2 regions of the Micromonospora sp. NPDC048907 genome follow, and region 2 is predicted to be linked to the other one. Evidence: riboswitches for the same ligand, from Rfam matches in the RefSeq annotation. Region 2 holds a riboswitch; the other holds the start of a gene.

Region 1 (6,791 bases), on a different contig from region 2:
GGCTGCAACAACTTCGGCCGCAAGCTCGACCTCGACGGCACCCGCGCGGTCGTGGACGCCGCGCTCGACGCCGGGATCAACTTCTTCGACACCGCCGACATCTACGGTGAGCCGCAGGGCAGCTCCGAGGAACTGCTCGGGCAGGCGCTCAAGGGCCGCCGGGACGACGTGGTGGTCGCCACCAAGTTCGGCATGGACATGCACGGGTTGAACGGGCCGGACCACGGCGCCCGGGGCGCCCGCCGCTACATCGCCCGGGCGGTCGAGGCGTCCCTGCGCCGCCTCGACACCGACCACATCGACCTCTACCAGATGCACGAGCCCGACCCGGGCACCCCGATCGACGAGACCCTCGCCGCGCTGGACGACCTGGTCACCGCCGGCAAGGTGCGCTACCTCGGCAACTCGAACTTCGCCGGGTGGCAGATCGCCGACGCCGACTGGACCGCCTCCTCGCAGGGCCGCACCCGCTTCATCTCCGCGCAGAACCACTACTCCCTGCTGGAGCGGAGCGTCGAGGCCGAGGTGATCCCGGCGTGCGAGCGGTTCGGCCTCGGCATGCTGCCGTTCTTCCCGCTGGCCAACGGCCTGCTCACCGGCAAGTACAAGCGGGACGAGGCCCCGCCCGCCGGCAGCCGGCTCTCCGGCGGCGGCCGGTACGCCGCGCGCCTCGCGGCCGCCGACTGGGACACCATCGAGGCCATCGAGGCGTACGCGGCCGAGCGCGGGATCAGCATGCTCCAGGTGGCCATCGGCGGGCTCGCCGCCCGGCCCGCGGTGACCTCGGTGATCGCCGGCGCCACCACGCCCGAGCAGGTACGCGCCAACGCCGAGGCGGGCACCTGGCAGCCCACCGACGAGGACCTCGACACCCTCGACGCGATCCTCTGACCAACCCTCCGTCGCCCCGCCGCCCCGCCGTCCCGCCGCGCCCCGCCGCGCCCCGCCGCGCCGGGGTGCGGCGGGGCGTGAGTGGAGCGGTATGGAGGTCATCTTGGGGTTTTGACCTCCATGGCGCTCCACCGACGGTGGCGGTGCGGGCGTGGGTGGAAGGCTGTGGAGGTCACGCGGGCGGTTTGAGCTCGGCGGAGGGCACGCGGTCAGCGGGTGGCGCGTTCGCGGAGCGCCTGGCGGACCAGGGTGAGCGTGGCGCGGGGGTGGCGGAGGACGTCGTCGGCGGTGAAGCGGAGGACCAGCCACCCGGCCGCGCGGAGGGCGTTCAGGCGGGCCACGTCCTGGCGGAAGTGGGCGCGTTCCCGGTGGTGGTCGCCGTCGTACTCGACGGCGACGCGGAGCGCGGGCCAGGCCAGGTCGACGCGGGCGATGAAGCGCCCTCGACCGTCGTGCACGTCGTGCTGGGCGCTGAGCGGGCCGAGGCCCGCGTCGAGGAGGAGCAGCCGCAGGCGGGTCTCCATCGGGGATTCGCTCAGCGGTTCCGCCAGCGCCAGCACCTCGCGCAGCACCGCCGCGCCGGGCCAGCCGGGATGCGCCGCCGCGTAGGCGCGCAGGGCGGGCAGCTTCACCACCCGGCGGTGCAGCAACGCCTCGACCGCTACCAGCGCCTCGACCCGCGGCCCCTGCCGGCCGAGGTCGAAGGCGGTTCGCAGCGCCGTGGTGATCGGCAGTCCGGCGAAGCGGGCGCGGTCGGTGTCCGGCAGCACGGAACGGACCTGGTGCACGCGGGGATGCGGCCGGATCCGCGCGGTCCGGGGCAGCAGAACGGTGACCGGCGCGTCCCGGGCGAGCAGGTCGGCGCCCCACAGATACGCCGCGCTGCGCCCGGCGATGGCCGCGGCCGGCAGCCGTAGCGCCACGGCCTCGCACCACATGCGATGGTCCTCCGGGCGGTGGCCGTCGCGGTGCACGTACACGTCCGGCAGGAGGCAGCGCCAGGCGGGTCCCTTCAACATCGCCCAGGTCAGGAGCCCATCGGCGACGGCGGCGCTGCCCCGGAACGGCCGGAAGGACAGCCGGCGGGGGACGTGGGCGGGCGAGGGCATCCGGACAGCATGACGTGAGCGGGAGGTCACGCGCTGTCCCGGCACTCCACCTCGGACGGTCGGTGGGAAATTCCCCACCCGCCCCTTGGCGGATCCGCGCGCACGTCGTACGGTAGGCCCGCAAGTGACCCACGGGAGCCCGGTGCCACCGGGCTGAGAGGGGGGCTGGAAGCCCCCGACCGTCGAACCTGATCCGGGTAATGCCGGCGCAGGGAGGAGAGTTGCCGTGCCGTCCCTGGGACGACTGCATCTGATCACCGACACCCGGCCGGGGCGGCAGCCCCTCGCCGTGCTGCGCGCCGCCCTGCCGGTGGCCCGCGCCGAGCTGGTCGTCCAGGTCCGGGTGGAGGACGACGCCACCGACCGGGAGGCGTACGAGCTGGCCAGCCGGGCGGTCGCGCTGTGCCGGCCGTACGGGGTGACGTGCCTGGTCAACGACCGGCTGCACGTGGCGCTGGCGGTCGGCGCCGCCGGGGGTCACGTCGGCGCGGAGGACCTGCCGGTGGCGGCCGCCCGCCGGGTGCTCGGCGCGGGCGCCGTGCTCGGTGCGACCGCGCGGGAGCCGGGCGGCGCCGCCGCGGCGGTCGCCGCCGGAGCCAGCTACCTGGGCGTGGGCCCCTGTCACGCGACCACCACCAAGTCCGGCCTGCCCGACCCGATCGGCCCGGCCGGGCTGCGCGCGGTGGCCGGTGCCGTCGACGTGCCGGTGATCGCCATCGGCGGGGTGACCGCCGCGTCGGTGCCCGCGTTGCGGGCCGCCGGCGCGTACGGGGTGGCGGTGGTGGGTGCCCTGTCGGCCAGCCCCGATCCCGGCCGCGCGACCGCCGAGCTGATCGAGGCGCTGGCGTGCTGACCCGACCGGACGTCGCCGTCGTGGGGGCGGGACCGGTCGGGCTGGCGATCGCGTGGCGGTGCGCGTCCCGCGGGCTGCGCGTGACCGTCCACGATCCCGCTCCCGGCTCCGGGGCCTCGCACGTCGCCGCCGGGATGCTCTCCCCGGTCGCCGAGGCGTACTTCGGTGAGCACGAGCTGACCGCCCTGCTCGCCGAGTCCGCCGCCCGCTGGCCCCGCTTCGCCGCCGACCTGGCCGAGGCGGCCGGCGCCGACGTCGGCTACCGGGCCGACGGCACCCTGGTGGTCGGGCTCACCGCCGACGACCTGGCCGAGGCGCGGCGGCTCTGGTCGTACCAGCAGGGTCTGGGACTGCCGATCACGCCGCTGCGCCCCTCGGAGCTGCGCGACCGCGAGCCGGCGCTGGCCCCGCGGGTGCGCGGCGGCGCGGTCGCGCCCGGCGACCACCAGGTCGACCCGCGCCGGCTGGTTCCCGCGTTGCGGGCGGCGGCCGAGCGGGCCGGCGCGGTCCTGAGCCCGGCCCGGGTCGGCGCGTTGTCCGAGGTGGACGCCGGGGTCACCGTGGTGGCGGCCGGCTGCGGCGCCGCCGCGCTGACCGGGCTGCCGGTCCGGCCGGTCAAGGGCCAGGTGCTCCGGCTCCGCGCGCCCGGTCGCGGCGCGCCGGACTTCCGGCACGTGATCCGGGGGTACGCCGACGGCGAGTCGGTCTATCTGGTGCCCCGGGACAGCGGCGAGGTGGTGGTCGGGGCGACCGTCGAAGAGCGCGCCGACACCGAGGTGACCGCCGGTGCGGTGCTCCGGCTGCTCCGCGCCGCCGTCGACCTGGTGCCCGAGCTGGCCGAGTACGACCTGGTGGAGGCGACCGCCGGGCTGCGCCCCGGCACGCCGGACAACGCGCCGATCATCGGGCCGCTGCCCGGCCGGCCCGGCGTGCTCGTCGCCACCGGGCACCACCGGCACGGCATCGTGCTCACCCCGGTCACCGCCGACCTGGTCACCGAGCTGATCGTCACCGGCGAGCCGGACCCGCTGCTCGCCCCCTTCACCCCGGACCGGTTCGGGAAGGAGCCCAGGTGGAACTGATCGTCAACGGCGCGGGACGGGACCTGCCCGCCGGCTCGACCGTCGCCGACGTGGTCCGCGAGGTCACCGCCCAGGAACGCGGCCTCGCGGTCGCGGTGAACGGCGAGGTGGTGCCGCGCGGCGGCTGGTCGGCGGCCGTGCTGCGCGACGGCGACCGGGTCGAGGTGCTCAGCGCCGCCCAGGGCGGGTGAGCCGGATGTCCTTCGCGATCGGCGGGGTGGACTTCGGCTCCCGGCTCATCCTCGGCACCGGCGGCGCGGGCAACCTGCACGTGCTGGAGCAGGCCATCCGCGCCTCCGGCACCGAACTGGTCACCCTGGCGCTGCGCCGGGTGGACACCGCGCCGGCCGCCGCCGGTGGCCTGCTCGACCTGCTGGACCGGTGCGGGGTACGCCTGCTGCCGAACACGGCCGGCTGCCACACCGCCTCGGAGGCCGTGAAGGTGGCGCAGCTCGCCCGGGAGGCGTTCGACACCGACTGGGTGAAGCTGGAGGTGATCGGCGACGAGCGCACGCTGCTGCCCGACGGGGTCGAGCTGCTGCGCGCCGCCGAGGAGCTGGTGGCCGACGGGTTCACGGTCCTGCCGTACACCTCGGACGATCCGGTCCTGGCCCGGCGGCTGGCCGACGTGGGCTGCGCGGCCGTGATGCCCGCCGGCGCGCCGATCGGTTCCGGGCTGGGGGTGACCAACCCGCACCACATCCGGCTGATCCGGCAGGGCGTGGACGTGCCGGTGATCCTCGACGCGGGGATCGGCACCGCCTCCGACGCCGCGCTCGCCATGGAGCTGGGCTGCGACGCCGTGCTGCTGGCCAGCGCCGTCACCCGGGCCGCCGACCCGGTGGCGATGGCCAGCGCCATGCGGCACGCCGTCGAGGCGGGGCGGCTGGCGTACGGGGCGGGCCGGATCGCCCGCCGCTTCCACGCGCTCGCCTCCACCCCGGACGAGGGGAGGCCGGACCTGTGACGGCACCCGCCTCCGTCGCTGCCGGCGCGCGGCCGGACCGCCCCGTGCCGTCGGGCGTCGTGCTGCTGACCGACCGGCGGCTTGCGCGGCGGCCGCCGACCGAGGTCGTGGAGGCGGCCGTGGCCGGGGGAGTGCGCTGGGTGGTGCTGCGGGAGAAGGACCTGCCCCGGGCCGAGCGGGCGGCGCTGGCCGCCGAGCTGCGCGCGATCCTCGCCGACGCCGGCGGCAGGCTCATCGTCGCCGGGCCCGACCCGCTCGACGGCGACGCCGTGCACCTGCCGGCCGCCGGCCCGTACCCGCCGCCGGCCGCCGGGCTGGTCGGCCGATCCTGCCACGACGCCACCGAGCTGGCCCGGCTCACCACGGAGGACTACGCGACCCTGTCGCCGGTCTTCCCGACGCGGACGAAACCCGGCTACGGCCCACCCCTGCACCCCGCCGGGCTCCGCGAGCTGATCGCCGCCAGCCCCGTGCCGGTCCTCGCCCTGGGCGGCGTCGAGACCCCGGACCAGGTCCGGCAGTGCGTCGCGGCCGGCGCCGCCGGGGTGGCCGTGCTCGGCGCCCTGATGCGCGCCGAGGACCCCGCCGGGATCGCCGCCACGCTCACGGCGGCCCACGAATTCGCTGGTCGGGCCGGTCACGGGGCGGCCCGACCAGCGCCCACCGCCACCGGGGGAAAGCCATGACGCCGACCACCCTGCTCACGATCGCCGGATCCGATTCGGGCGGCGGCGCCGGCATCCAGGCCGACCTCAAGGTCTTCGCCGCCCTCGGGGCCTACGGCACCAGCGTGATCACCGCGGTCACCGCGCAGAACACCCGGGGCGTCGACGCCGTGCTGCCCCTGCCCCCGCAGACCGTGCGCGACCAGCTCGACAGCGTGCTCGCCGACTTCGCCGTACGCGCCGTGAAGACCGGCATGCTCGGCACTCCCGCCGTCGCCGACGCGGTGGTCGAGGCCGCGAAGGCGGGCCGCCTTCCCCACCTGGTCGTCGACCCGGTGCTCGTCGCCACCAGCGGGCACCGGCTCGGCGTCGTCCCGGCCGTCGAGCGGCTGCTCCCGTACGCCGAGGTGGCGACGCCGAACTGCGCGGAGGCCGCGGCCCTCACCGGACGCCCGGTGACCACGGTCGAGGAGATGGTCGCGGCGGCCGAGGCGCTGGCGGCCGCCGGCCCGGCGCACGTGGTGGTGACCGGCGGCGACGTGGACGCGGCCGGCGAGTCGGTGGACGTGCTGGCCGGCGGCGGCGCGACCACGCTGCTGCGCGCGCCCCGGGTGCCGACCCGGCACCACCACGGCACCGGCTGCTCGTTCTCGGCGGCGATCGCCGTCCGGCTGGCGGCCGGTGACCCGGTGCCGGTCGCCGTGGCCGCCGCCAAGGAGTACGTGGCCCGCGCACTGACCGGCGCGCGGCACTGGGAGCTGGGCGCGGGACACGGCCCGCTGGACCACTTCGGCTGGTCCGCATGAGCGACAGGGAGGCTGTCATGCACGCACGTCGCAAGGTCTGGGTCGAGGGGTCACGTCCGGACATCCGGGTGCCGTTCGCCGAGGTGCCGCTGACCGGGGACAACCCGCCGGTCCGGCTCTACGACACCTCCGGGCCGGGATCCGAGCCCGAGGTGGGGCTGCCGCCACTGCGCGGACCGTGGATCGCGGCGCGCGGGGACGTCGCACCGGTGCGCGGCGCCGGCACCCCGCTGGCCGGCGTGGACGGTCGCCGGCCCACGCAGCTCGCGTACGCCCGGGCCGGGATCGTCACGCCGGAGATGGAGTTCGTGGCGATCCGCGAGGGGGTCGCGCCGGACCTCGTCCGGGACGAGATCGCGGCCGGGCGGGCCGTGCTGCCGCTCAACGTCAACCACCCCGAGTGCGAGCCGGCGATCAT
Region 2 (6,791 bases):
ATCAGTGTCTCCTCTCGAAGTCGTGGGACGGACGCTAGGAGCCACACCCGAGCCGGGTCGTCGGCGCGGAAGTGGAGCCCCGGGTGGAGAGTCGGCGGCCGTCGCTACACCCGTGGGTGGACGCGGAGAGCCGCCTGCCGTGGCTACCCTTCCGGCATGTCTGCCCTCGACGTCCGGGCCTGGTGGCGCGGTGTGGCCATCTCGCTCGCCGGGGCCGCGTTGTTCGCGTTCGGCCTGGCTGAGCTGTACGTACCGCTGGCCGGCTACGTCGAGGGGGAGGGGCCGGACCTCGCCGCGCTCTCCGCCGGCTGGCTCGCCGTCCTCACCGTGCTGCTGGTCGGCTACGGCCTCGCCGTGGCCGGCTGCACGGCGTACCCCCGGACGGCCGCCGTCGTGGCCGGGGCCTGCTTCACCGCGCAGAGCTTCACGCCGGTCCTGCCGGAGTGGCCGGTCGTGCCGCTGCTGGCGCTGGTGGCGGCCACCTTCGCCTGTGTCGCGGTGGGTGGCCGGGCCGCGGTCCCGGTCGCCGCCGCCGGTTACCTCCTCCCGCTCGGTGTCGAGAACGCGATGGCCGGCGACTCCGACTGGGTCTTCATCCTGTTCGTGGGGCTCGCCGTGCTGGGCCCCGGGTACGCCGTGCGCATGCGGCGGGCGCAGGCGGCCCGGCTGGTGGCGGTGGCCGCCGAGCGGGAGGCCGCCGCCCGGACGGACGAGCGGCTGCGGGTGGCCCGCGAACTGCACGACATCGTGTCGCACGGCGTCTCCGTGATGGTGTTGCAGGCCGCCGCGGCGCAGGCGGTGCTCGACTCGGACGCGGGTCAGGCCCGTGCGTCCCTCGACGCGGTGCAGGAGGTCGGGCGCGAGGTGGTCACCGAGCTGCGCCGGCTGCTGGTGATCCTCCGGGGTGCGGAGGCGGCCCCGGAGGGGCTGCCGTCACTGCGGCGGCTCGACGCGCTGACCGCCGGGGTCAGCCTGGCCGGCGGGCGGGTCGACGTGACCGTCACGGGTGACCTCGACGCGGTCCCCGCCGCCGCCGACGTCAGCGGGTACCGGATCCTCCAGGAGGCGCTGACCAACGCCGCCCGGCACGCGCCCGGTGCGACCGTCCGCGTGTCGATCGAGGTGGCCGGTGACGCCCTCCGGCTGCACGTCGCCGACGACGGTGCCGGCGCGGTCCGCCGGAACGCCGGAACCGGACACGGCCTGACCGGCATCCGGGAGCGGGTGGAGCTGTTCGGCGGCACCGTGAGCGCCGGTCCCCGCCCGCAGGGCGGCTTCGAGGTACGCGTCACGCTGCCCTTCGACGCGGAGGCGTCGGCCGGTGCGCTGGCCACGGCGGGGATCACCGGATGACCCGGGTCCTGATCGCCGACGACGAGGCGCTGGTGCGCGGCGGGCTCCGCCTGATCCTCACCGCCCAGCCGGATCTCGAGGTGGTCGCCGACGCGGCCGACGGTGCGGAAGCCGTGCAGTTGGCGACCCGGTTCGCGCCGGACGTGGTGCTCATGGACATCCACATGGCGCCGGTGGACGGGATCGCCGCCACCGAGCGGATCCTGGCGGCGCGGAGCGACACCCGGATCATCATGCTGACCACCTTCGACCTCGACGAGTACGTCTACCGGGCGCTGCGCGCCGGCGCCTCCGGCTTCATGCTCAAGACCACGCCGCCCCGGGAGCTGGCCGAGGCGGTGCGGACCGCGGCCCGGGGTGACGCCCTGCTCTCCCCGTCGATCACCCGCCGCCTGATCGACCACTACACCGCGACCGCGTCGGTGGTGCCTCACCCGGGACTCGCCGAGCTGACCGTCCGGGAGACCGAGGTGCTGCGGATGATGGCCCTCGGCCTGTCCAACCGGGAGATCGCCGGCCGGCTCTTCGTCGGCGAGGCGACCGTGAAGACGCACGTGAACCGCATCTTCGCCAAACTCGGGGTGCGGGACCGGGTGCAGGCCGTGGTGCTGGCGTACCGGAGCGGGGTGGCCCCGCCGCTGCGGTAGCGGGGCTCAGCCGATGAGCGGGCGGAAGGTGCCCAGCACCACGCTGACCGTCAGCGCCGCCCCGGCGACCGTCGCCGCGCCGGCGACCAGCAGGGCGTCCGCGCGGGTGAAGCGCTGCCGCCGGGCGACCGTACGCGGGGTGCCGGCGTCGAAGCCCCGGGCGTCCATGGCGACGGCCAGCCGGGTGCCCCGCCGGATCGCCCCGACCAGCAGCGCGAACGCCGTCGACCCGAACAGCCGCAGCTTGGCCACCGGGTTGCGGCCGGCGTCCACGCCCCGGGCCCGGCGGGCCATGCTGATCATCCGCCACTCCTCCTCCAGCAGCGGCACCAGCCGGAACGCGGCCAGCGCGCCGATGGCGAACCGGGCGGGCGCCTTCGCGTTCTGGATCAGCGCGTCGGCCAGGTCGGTGGGGTCGGTGGTCGCGAAGACCAGGATCCCGGGCAGCGCCACGGCGAGCATCCGCAGCACCAGGCCCAGCGCGGTGACCAGCACGCCCTCGGTGACCAGGACCGGGCCGGCCTCGACCAGCACCCGGCCGGAGCGGTCGGCGGCGAAGAGCACAAGCGTGACCAGGATGCCGCCGGCGCCGGCCAGCAGCGGCCAGGCCCGCCGGGCGAGCACCCGGTAGCGGACGCCGAACAGCGGCAGCACCGCCAGCTCGACGGCGATCGCGATGGCCGGGGCCACCGGGTCGAGGGTGGCCACCAGGATCACCGTGAAGACCAGCGCGGCGGCCAGCTTCGCCACCGGGTTGCGCCGCGCCAGCGGCGCCCCGGCCGCGGCGACCGGCTCGACGCCGATCACCGGCGCTCCCGGGCACCGGTGCGGTCGCGGTCGGCGCGCGTCGTCGGCCCTCCGGAGCGCCGGGGCGGTCGGGGGCCGGCGGGCGTCATCGGCGCTCCAGGGTGACGGTCCGGTCGGCCAGCGCGGCGACGAAGTCCGCGTCGTGGGTGACCGCGACGACGCCGTGCCCGGCGTCGCGGAGGTCGGCGAGCAGGTCGACCAGTTCCCGCCAGGTCCGCCGGTCCTGGCCGAAGGTGGGTTCGTCGCAGATCAGCAGGCGGGGCGCGGTGGCCAGGGCGGTCGCCACGCTCAGCCGCCGCGCCTCGCCGCCCGAGAGGGTGTACGGGTTGGCGCCCGCCAGCCGGTCCAGCCGCAGCCGTTCCAGCAGCGCGTCCACGGTGGCCGTCACGGCCGCCCCGGGCTGCCCCGTGCGGCGCGGGCCGAGGGCCAGCTCGTCCCGGACCGTGCCGGTGACGAACTGGTGTTCCGGGTCCTGGAAGACCGAGCCGATCCGGCCGGCCAGGGCGGGCGCCCGCCAGCGGTGCGGGGGAGTGCGCGCGTCCCGGCCGGCCAGGGCGGGGGTGGCCACGACCGAACCGGTGCCGGGGCGGAGCAGGCCGCCGAGGAGCAGGGCCAGGGTGGACTTGCCGGCGCCGTTCGGGCCGAGCACGGCGAGCGCCTCGCCGGCGCGTACCGCCAGGTCGGTGGGGGCCAGCCGGGGCGGTAGGCCGAGCCGGTCGGCGGTGAGCAGCACGTCCCCGGGTGGGGTGGTGGCGTGCCGCGGCGGCACGGTGCGGCCCGGCACCCAGACCCCGGCGGCGGCGAGCGCGTCGCCGTGCGCGGCGAAGACCGCCCCGGGCGACCCGTCGGCGCGCACCCCGCCGCCGGGCTCCAGCACGACCACCCGGTCGACCAGCGGCAGCGCCTCGGCGACCCGGTGCTCGACGAGGATCAGCGTGGTGTCCGGGTCGAGGGCGTCCGCGACGGCCCGCCGGATCAGGTCGGCGCCGGCCGGGTCGAGGTTGGCGGTCGGCTCGTCGAGCAGCAGGAGACCCGGCCGCAGGGCGAGCGTGCCGGCCAGCGCCAGCCGCTGTTGCTCGCCCCCGCTCAGCGCCGCGGTGGGCCGGTCCCGGTCGTACGGGAAGCCGACCCGGCGCAGCGCCTCGTCCACGCGGGGCCAGATCTCGTCGGCGGGCACCCCCCGGTTCTCCAGCCCGAACGCGACGTCGTCGCCGCAGCGGGCCATCACCAGCTGGGTCTCCGGGTCCTGGAAGACGATGCCGACCCGCTCCCGGGCCTTGCGCGGGTCGAGCCCGTCGATCTCGACGGTGCCCTCCTGCTCGCCGGAGTCCTCGGGCAGGAGCCCGGCCAGCGCCGCCAGCAGCGTGCTCTTGCCCGCGCCCGATGCGCCCAGCAGCAGCACCCGCTCCCCAACCTCGACGCGCAGGTCCACCCCCCGAACGGCCCAGCCCTTCCGCCCGGCATGCCGCCACCCAAACCCGCGCAACTGCACAGCGCCCACTGCTCCCGCACCCCCTCTCCGGGCTCACCCTGCCCGGTCGATCATGAAGTTGACGGCGGTTTCGGAGATCGACATCGCCGTTAACTTCATGATCAACCCCGTCAGACCAGGGCGCGGTCGCGGCCGGCGGGGAAGCGGTCCAGGGCTCCCGTGTTGGCCAGGGCGCGGGTGAGGAACCAGGCGCCGGCGCCGGCGATCACCGTGGCGCTGACGATGGTCAGCAGGGCGTACGGCAGGCGGTAGTCGACCAGGTCGTAGGCCTTGTTCCAGTAGACGAAGTCGAAGATCGCCGCGGTCAGGCCGGTCAGCGCGCCGGCCAGCAGCGCGACCGGCAGCCGGTACGTGCGGTAGCGGAACGCCGCGAAGGCCAGCTCGGCGCCCACGCCCTGCATCAGGCCCTGCACGATGACGATGCCGCCCCACTGGCTGCCCAGCAGCGCGGAGACGACCGCCGCCAGCAGCTCGCAGTAGAGCGAGGCGCCGGGCTTGCGGATGACCAGGCCACCGAGCACGGCCGGCACCAGCCAGACGCCGTAGATCAGCGTCTGCGCGGGCGGGAAGAAGGCGAAGGCGGCGTCCGTGGCGCTCCAGACCAGGCCCCAGGCCCAGAAGATGACGCCGAAGGCGACGGCGATCACCGAGGCGACGACGATGTCGACGGTGCGCCAGCGGTTGCTGTCGGTGTGGTTCATGGCGGACTCCCAGTTCAGGTGAGGAACCAGGAGAAGACGCACGCCGACGCCCGGTGGTCACCGGACGGCGGCGCGGCTGGAGGTCGACCGAACTCCCTGCGCTGGCATTACCCAGATCAGGTACGGAGGGTCTGCGGGCACCGGCCCGCACTCTCAGCGCTGTGCGCTCCCCTGTCGGATGTGAAGTTGTCTCGACGCAGACGCTAGCACCGAACCCGCCGACCAGCCCAGCAGGGCGATCGCCCGTTAGGGTGGCGATCATGCGGGTCGAGGCGCGAGGGCTGACGTTCGAGGTACGCACCGGCGGCCCCGAGGGCGGTGACCCGGTCCTGCTGCTGCACGGCTTCCCCCAGCACGCCGGCGAGTGGGACGAGGTGACCCCCGCGCTGCACGCCGCCGGGCTGCGCACGTACGCGCTCGACCAGCGCGGCTACTCGCCCGGCGCCCGGCCGGCGGATGTCGGGGCGTACCGGATCCCGGAGCTGGTGGCCGACGCGGCCGCCGTGCTCGACGCGCTCGGGGTGACCGCCGCGCACCTGGTCGGCCACGACTGGGGCGCGATCGTGGCGTGGGGGCTGGCGGCGGCGCACCCGGAGCGGGTCCGCACGCTGACGGCGGTGTCGGTGCCGCACCCGGCGGCCATGGGGCACGCCCTCGCCACCGACCCGCGGCAGAAGGCCCGCTCGTCCTACATCGCCCTGTTCCGCATGCCGGGCAAGGCGGAGAAGGTGCTGCTGGCGTTCCGCGCGGCGGCCCTGCGCCGGATGCTCGGCGGGGTGGGCGACGCCGACCGGGTGGCCCGCTATGCCGAGCCGATGCGCGAGCCGGGCGCGCTGACCGCGGCGCTGAACTGGTACCGGGCCATGACCGGGGCGGACATGAAGGCCGTCGGGCCGGTGGAGGTGCCCACCACGTTCGTGTGGAGCGACGGGGACGTGGCGATCGGCCGCACCGCCGCCGAGGCGTGCGCCGCCCACGTCACCGGCGACTACCGCTTCGAGGTGCTGCCCGGCGTCACCCACTGGATCCCGGACGAGGCGTCCGGCCCGCTGGCCGCGGCGGTGCTCGCCCGCGTCGGCCGATGACCCCGAGCCCCGCACGGGCCCGGCCGCACACCCGGGCGTCGCTCGCCGGCCAGCTCCGCGACCTCGGCGTACGCCCCGGCGGGACCGTGCTCGTGCACGCCTCCCTGCGCCCGCTGGGCTTCCTCTGCGGCGGCCCCGAGGCGGTGCTGCTGGCCCTGCGTGACGTGCTCGGCCCGGCCGGCACGGTGGTGGTGCCCACCCACACGCCGGACAACAGCGACCCGGCCGAGTGGAGCAACCCGCCGGTGCCGGCGGACTGGTGGCCGGTGATCCGCGACGGGATGCCCGGCTTCGACCCGGCGGTGACCCCGAGCCGCTTCATGGGCGCGCTGGCCGAGCTGGTCCGCACCTCGCCGGGGGCACTGCGCAGCGACCACCCGTACGTCTCGTTCGCCGCGCTCGGGCCGGCCGCCGCACGGATCGTCGCCGACCACGGGCGGGCCGACATGCTGGGCGAGGCCTCTCCGCTGGCCCGCCTCTACGACCTCGACGCCGACGTGCTGCTGCTCGGCGTGGACCACGGCAGCAACACGTCCCTGCACCTGGCGGAGTACCGGCAGCCCGCGCCGCCCCGGCAGCGCTGCGGCGGGGCCGTGCTGACCGCCGACGGCGGCCGGGAGTGGGTGTGGTGGGACGACGTGCGCCTGGACGAGGAGTGTTTCGCCCGGCTCGGCGCCGATCTGGAGGCCACCGGCGCGGTGCGGCT

Evidence for each region. A riboswitch is a leader RNA that binds a small molecule or an ion and turns the genes downstream of it on or off. The one in region 2 is predicted to bind thiamine pyrophosphate.
Region 1: another riboswitch for thiamine pyrophosphate. It lies ahead of ACZ6PY_RS11270 (thiamine phosphate synthase); the one in region 2 lies ahead of ACZ6PY_RS09060 (ECF transporter S component).

The regions. Positions count from the first base shown of each region.
Region 1 covers NZ_JBVJHI010000003.1:385,306-392,096, reverse strand. The annotation lists gene ACZ6PY_RS11280 (aldo/keto reductase) at 1-891, shown strand, start outside; gene ACZ6PY_RS11275 (endonuclease domain-containing protein) at 1,101-2,000, opposite strand; TPP riboswitch at 2,122-2,232, shown strand; gene ACZ6PY_RS11270 (thiamine phosphate synthase) at 2,227-2,853, shown strand; gene thiO (glycine oxidase ThiO) at 2,847-3,935, shown strand; gene thiS (sulfur carrier protein ThiS) at 3,926-4,126, shown strand; gene ACZ6PY_RS11255 (thiazole synthase) at 4,132-4,902, shown strand; gene ACZ6PY_RS11250 (thiamine phosphate synthase) at 4,947-5,588, shown strand; gene thiD (bifunctional hydroxymethylpyrimidine kinase/phosphomethylpyrimidine kinase) at 5,585-6,373, shown strand; gene thiC (phosphomethylpyrimidine synthase ThiC) at 6,391-6,791, shown strand, end outside.
Region 2 covers NZ_JBVJHI010000002.1:848,400-855,190, reverse strand. The annotation lists gene ACZ6PY_RS09085 (hypothetical protein) at 1-2, opposite strand, end outside; gene ACZ6PY_RS09080 (sensor histidine kinase) at 157-1,353, shown strand; gene ACZ6PY_RS09075 (response regulator) at 1,350-2,000, shown strand; gene ACZ6PY_RS09070 (energy-coupling factor transporter transmembrane component T family protein) at 2,007-2,807, opposite strand; gene ACZ6PY_RS09065 (ABC transporter ATP-binding protein) at 2,893-4,308, opposite strand; gene ACZ6PY_RS09060 (ECF transporter S component) at 4,410-5,000, opposite strand; TPP riboswitch at 5,076-5,183, opposite strand; gene ACZ6PY_RS09055 (alpha/beta fold hydrolase) at 5,261-6,085, shown strand; gene ACZ6PY_RS09050 (AAC(3) family N-acetyltransferase) at 6,082-6,791, shown strand, end outside.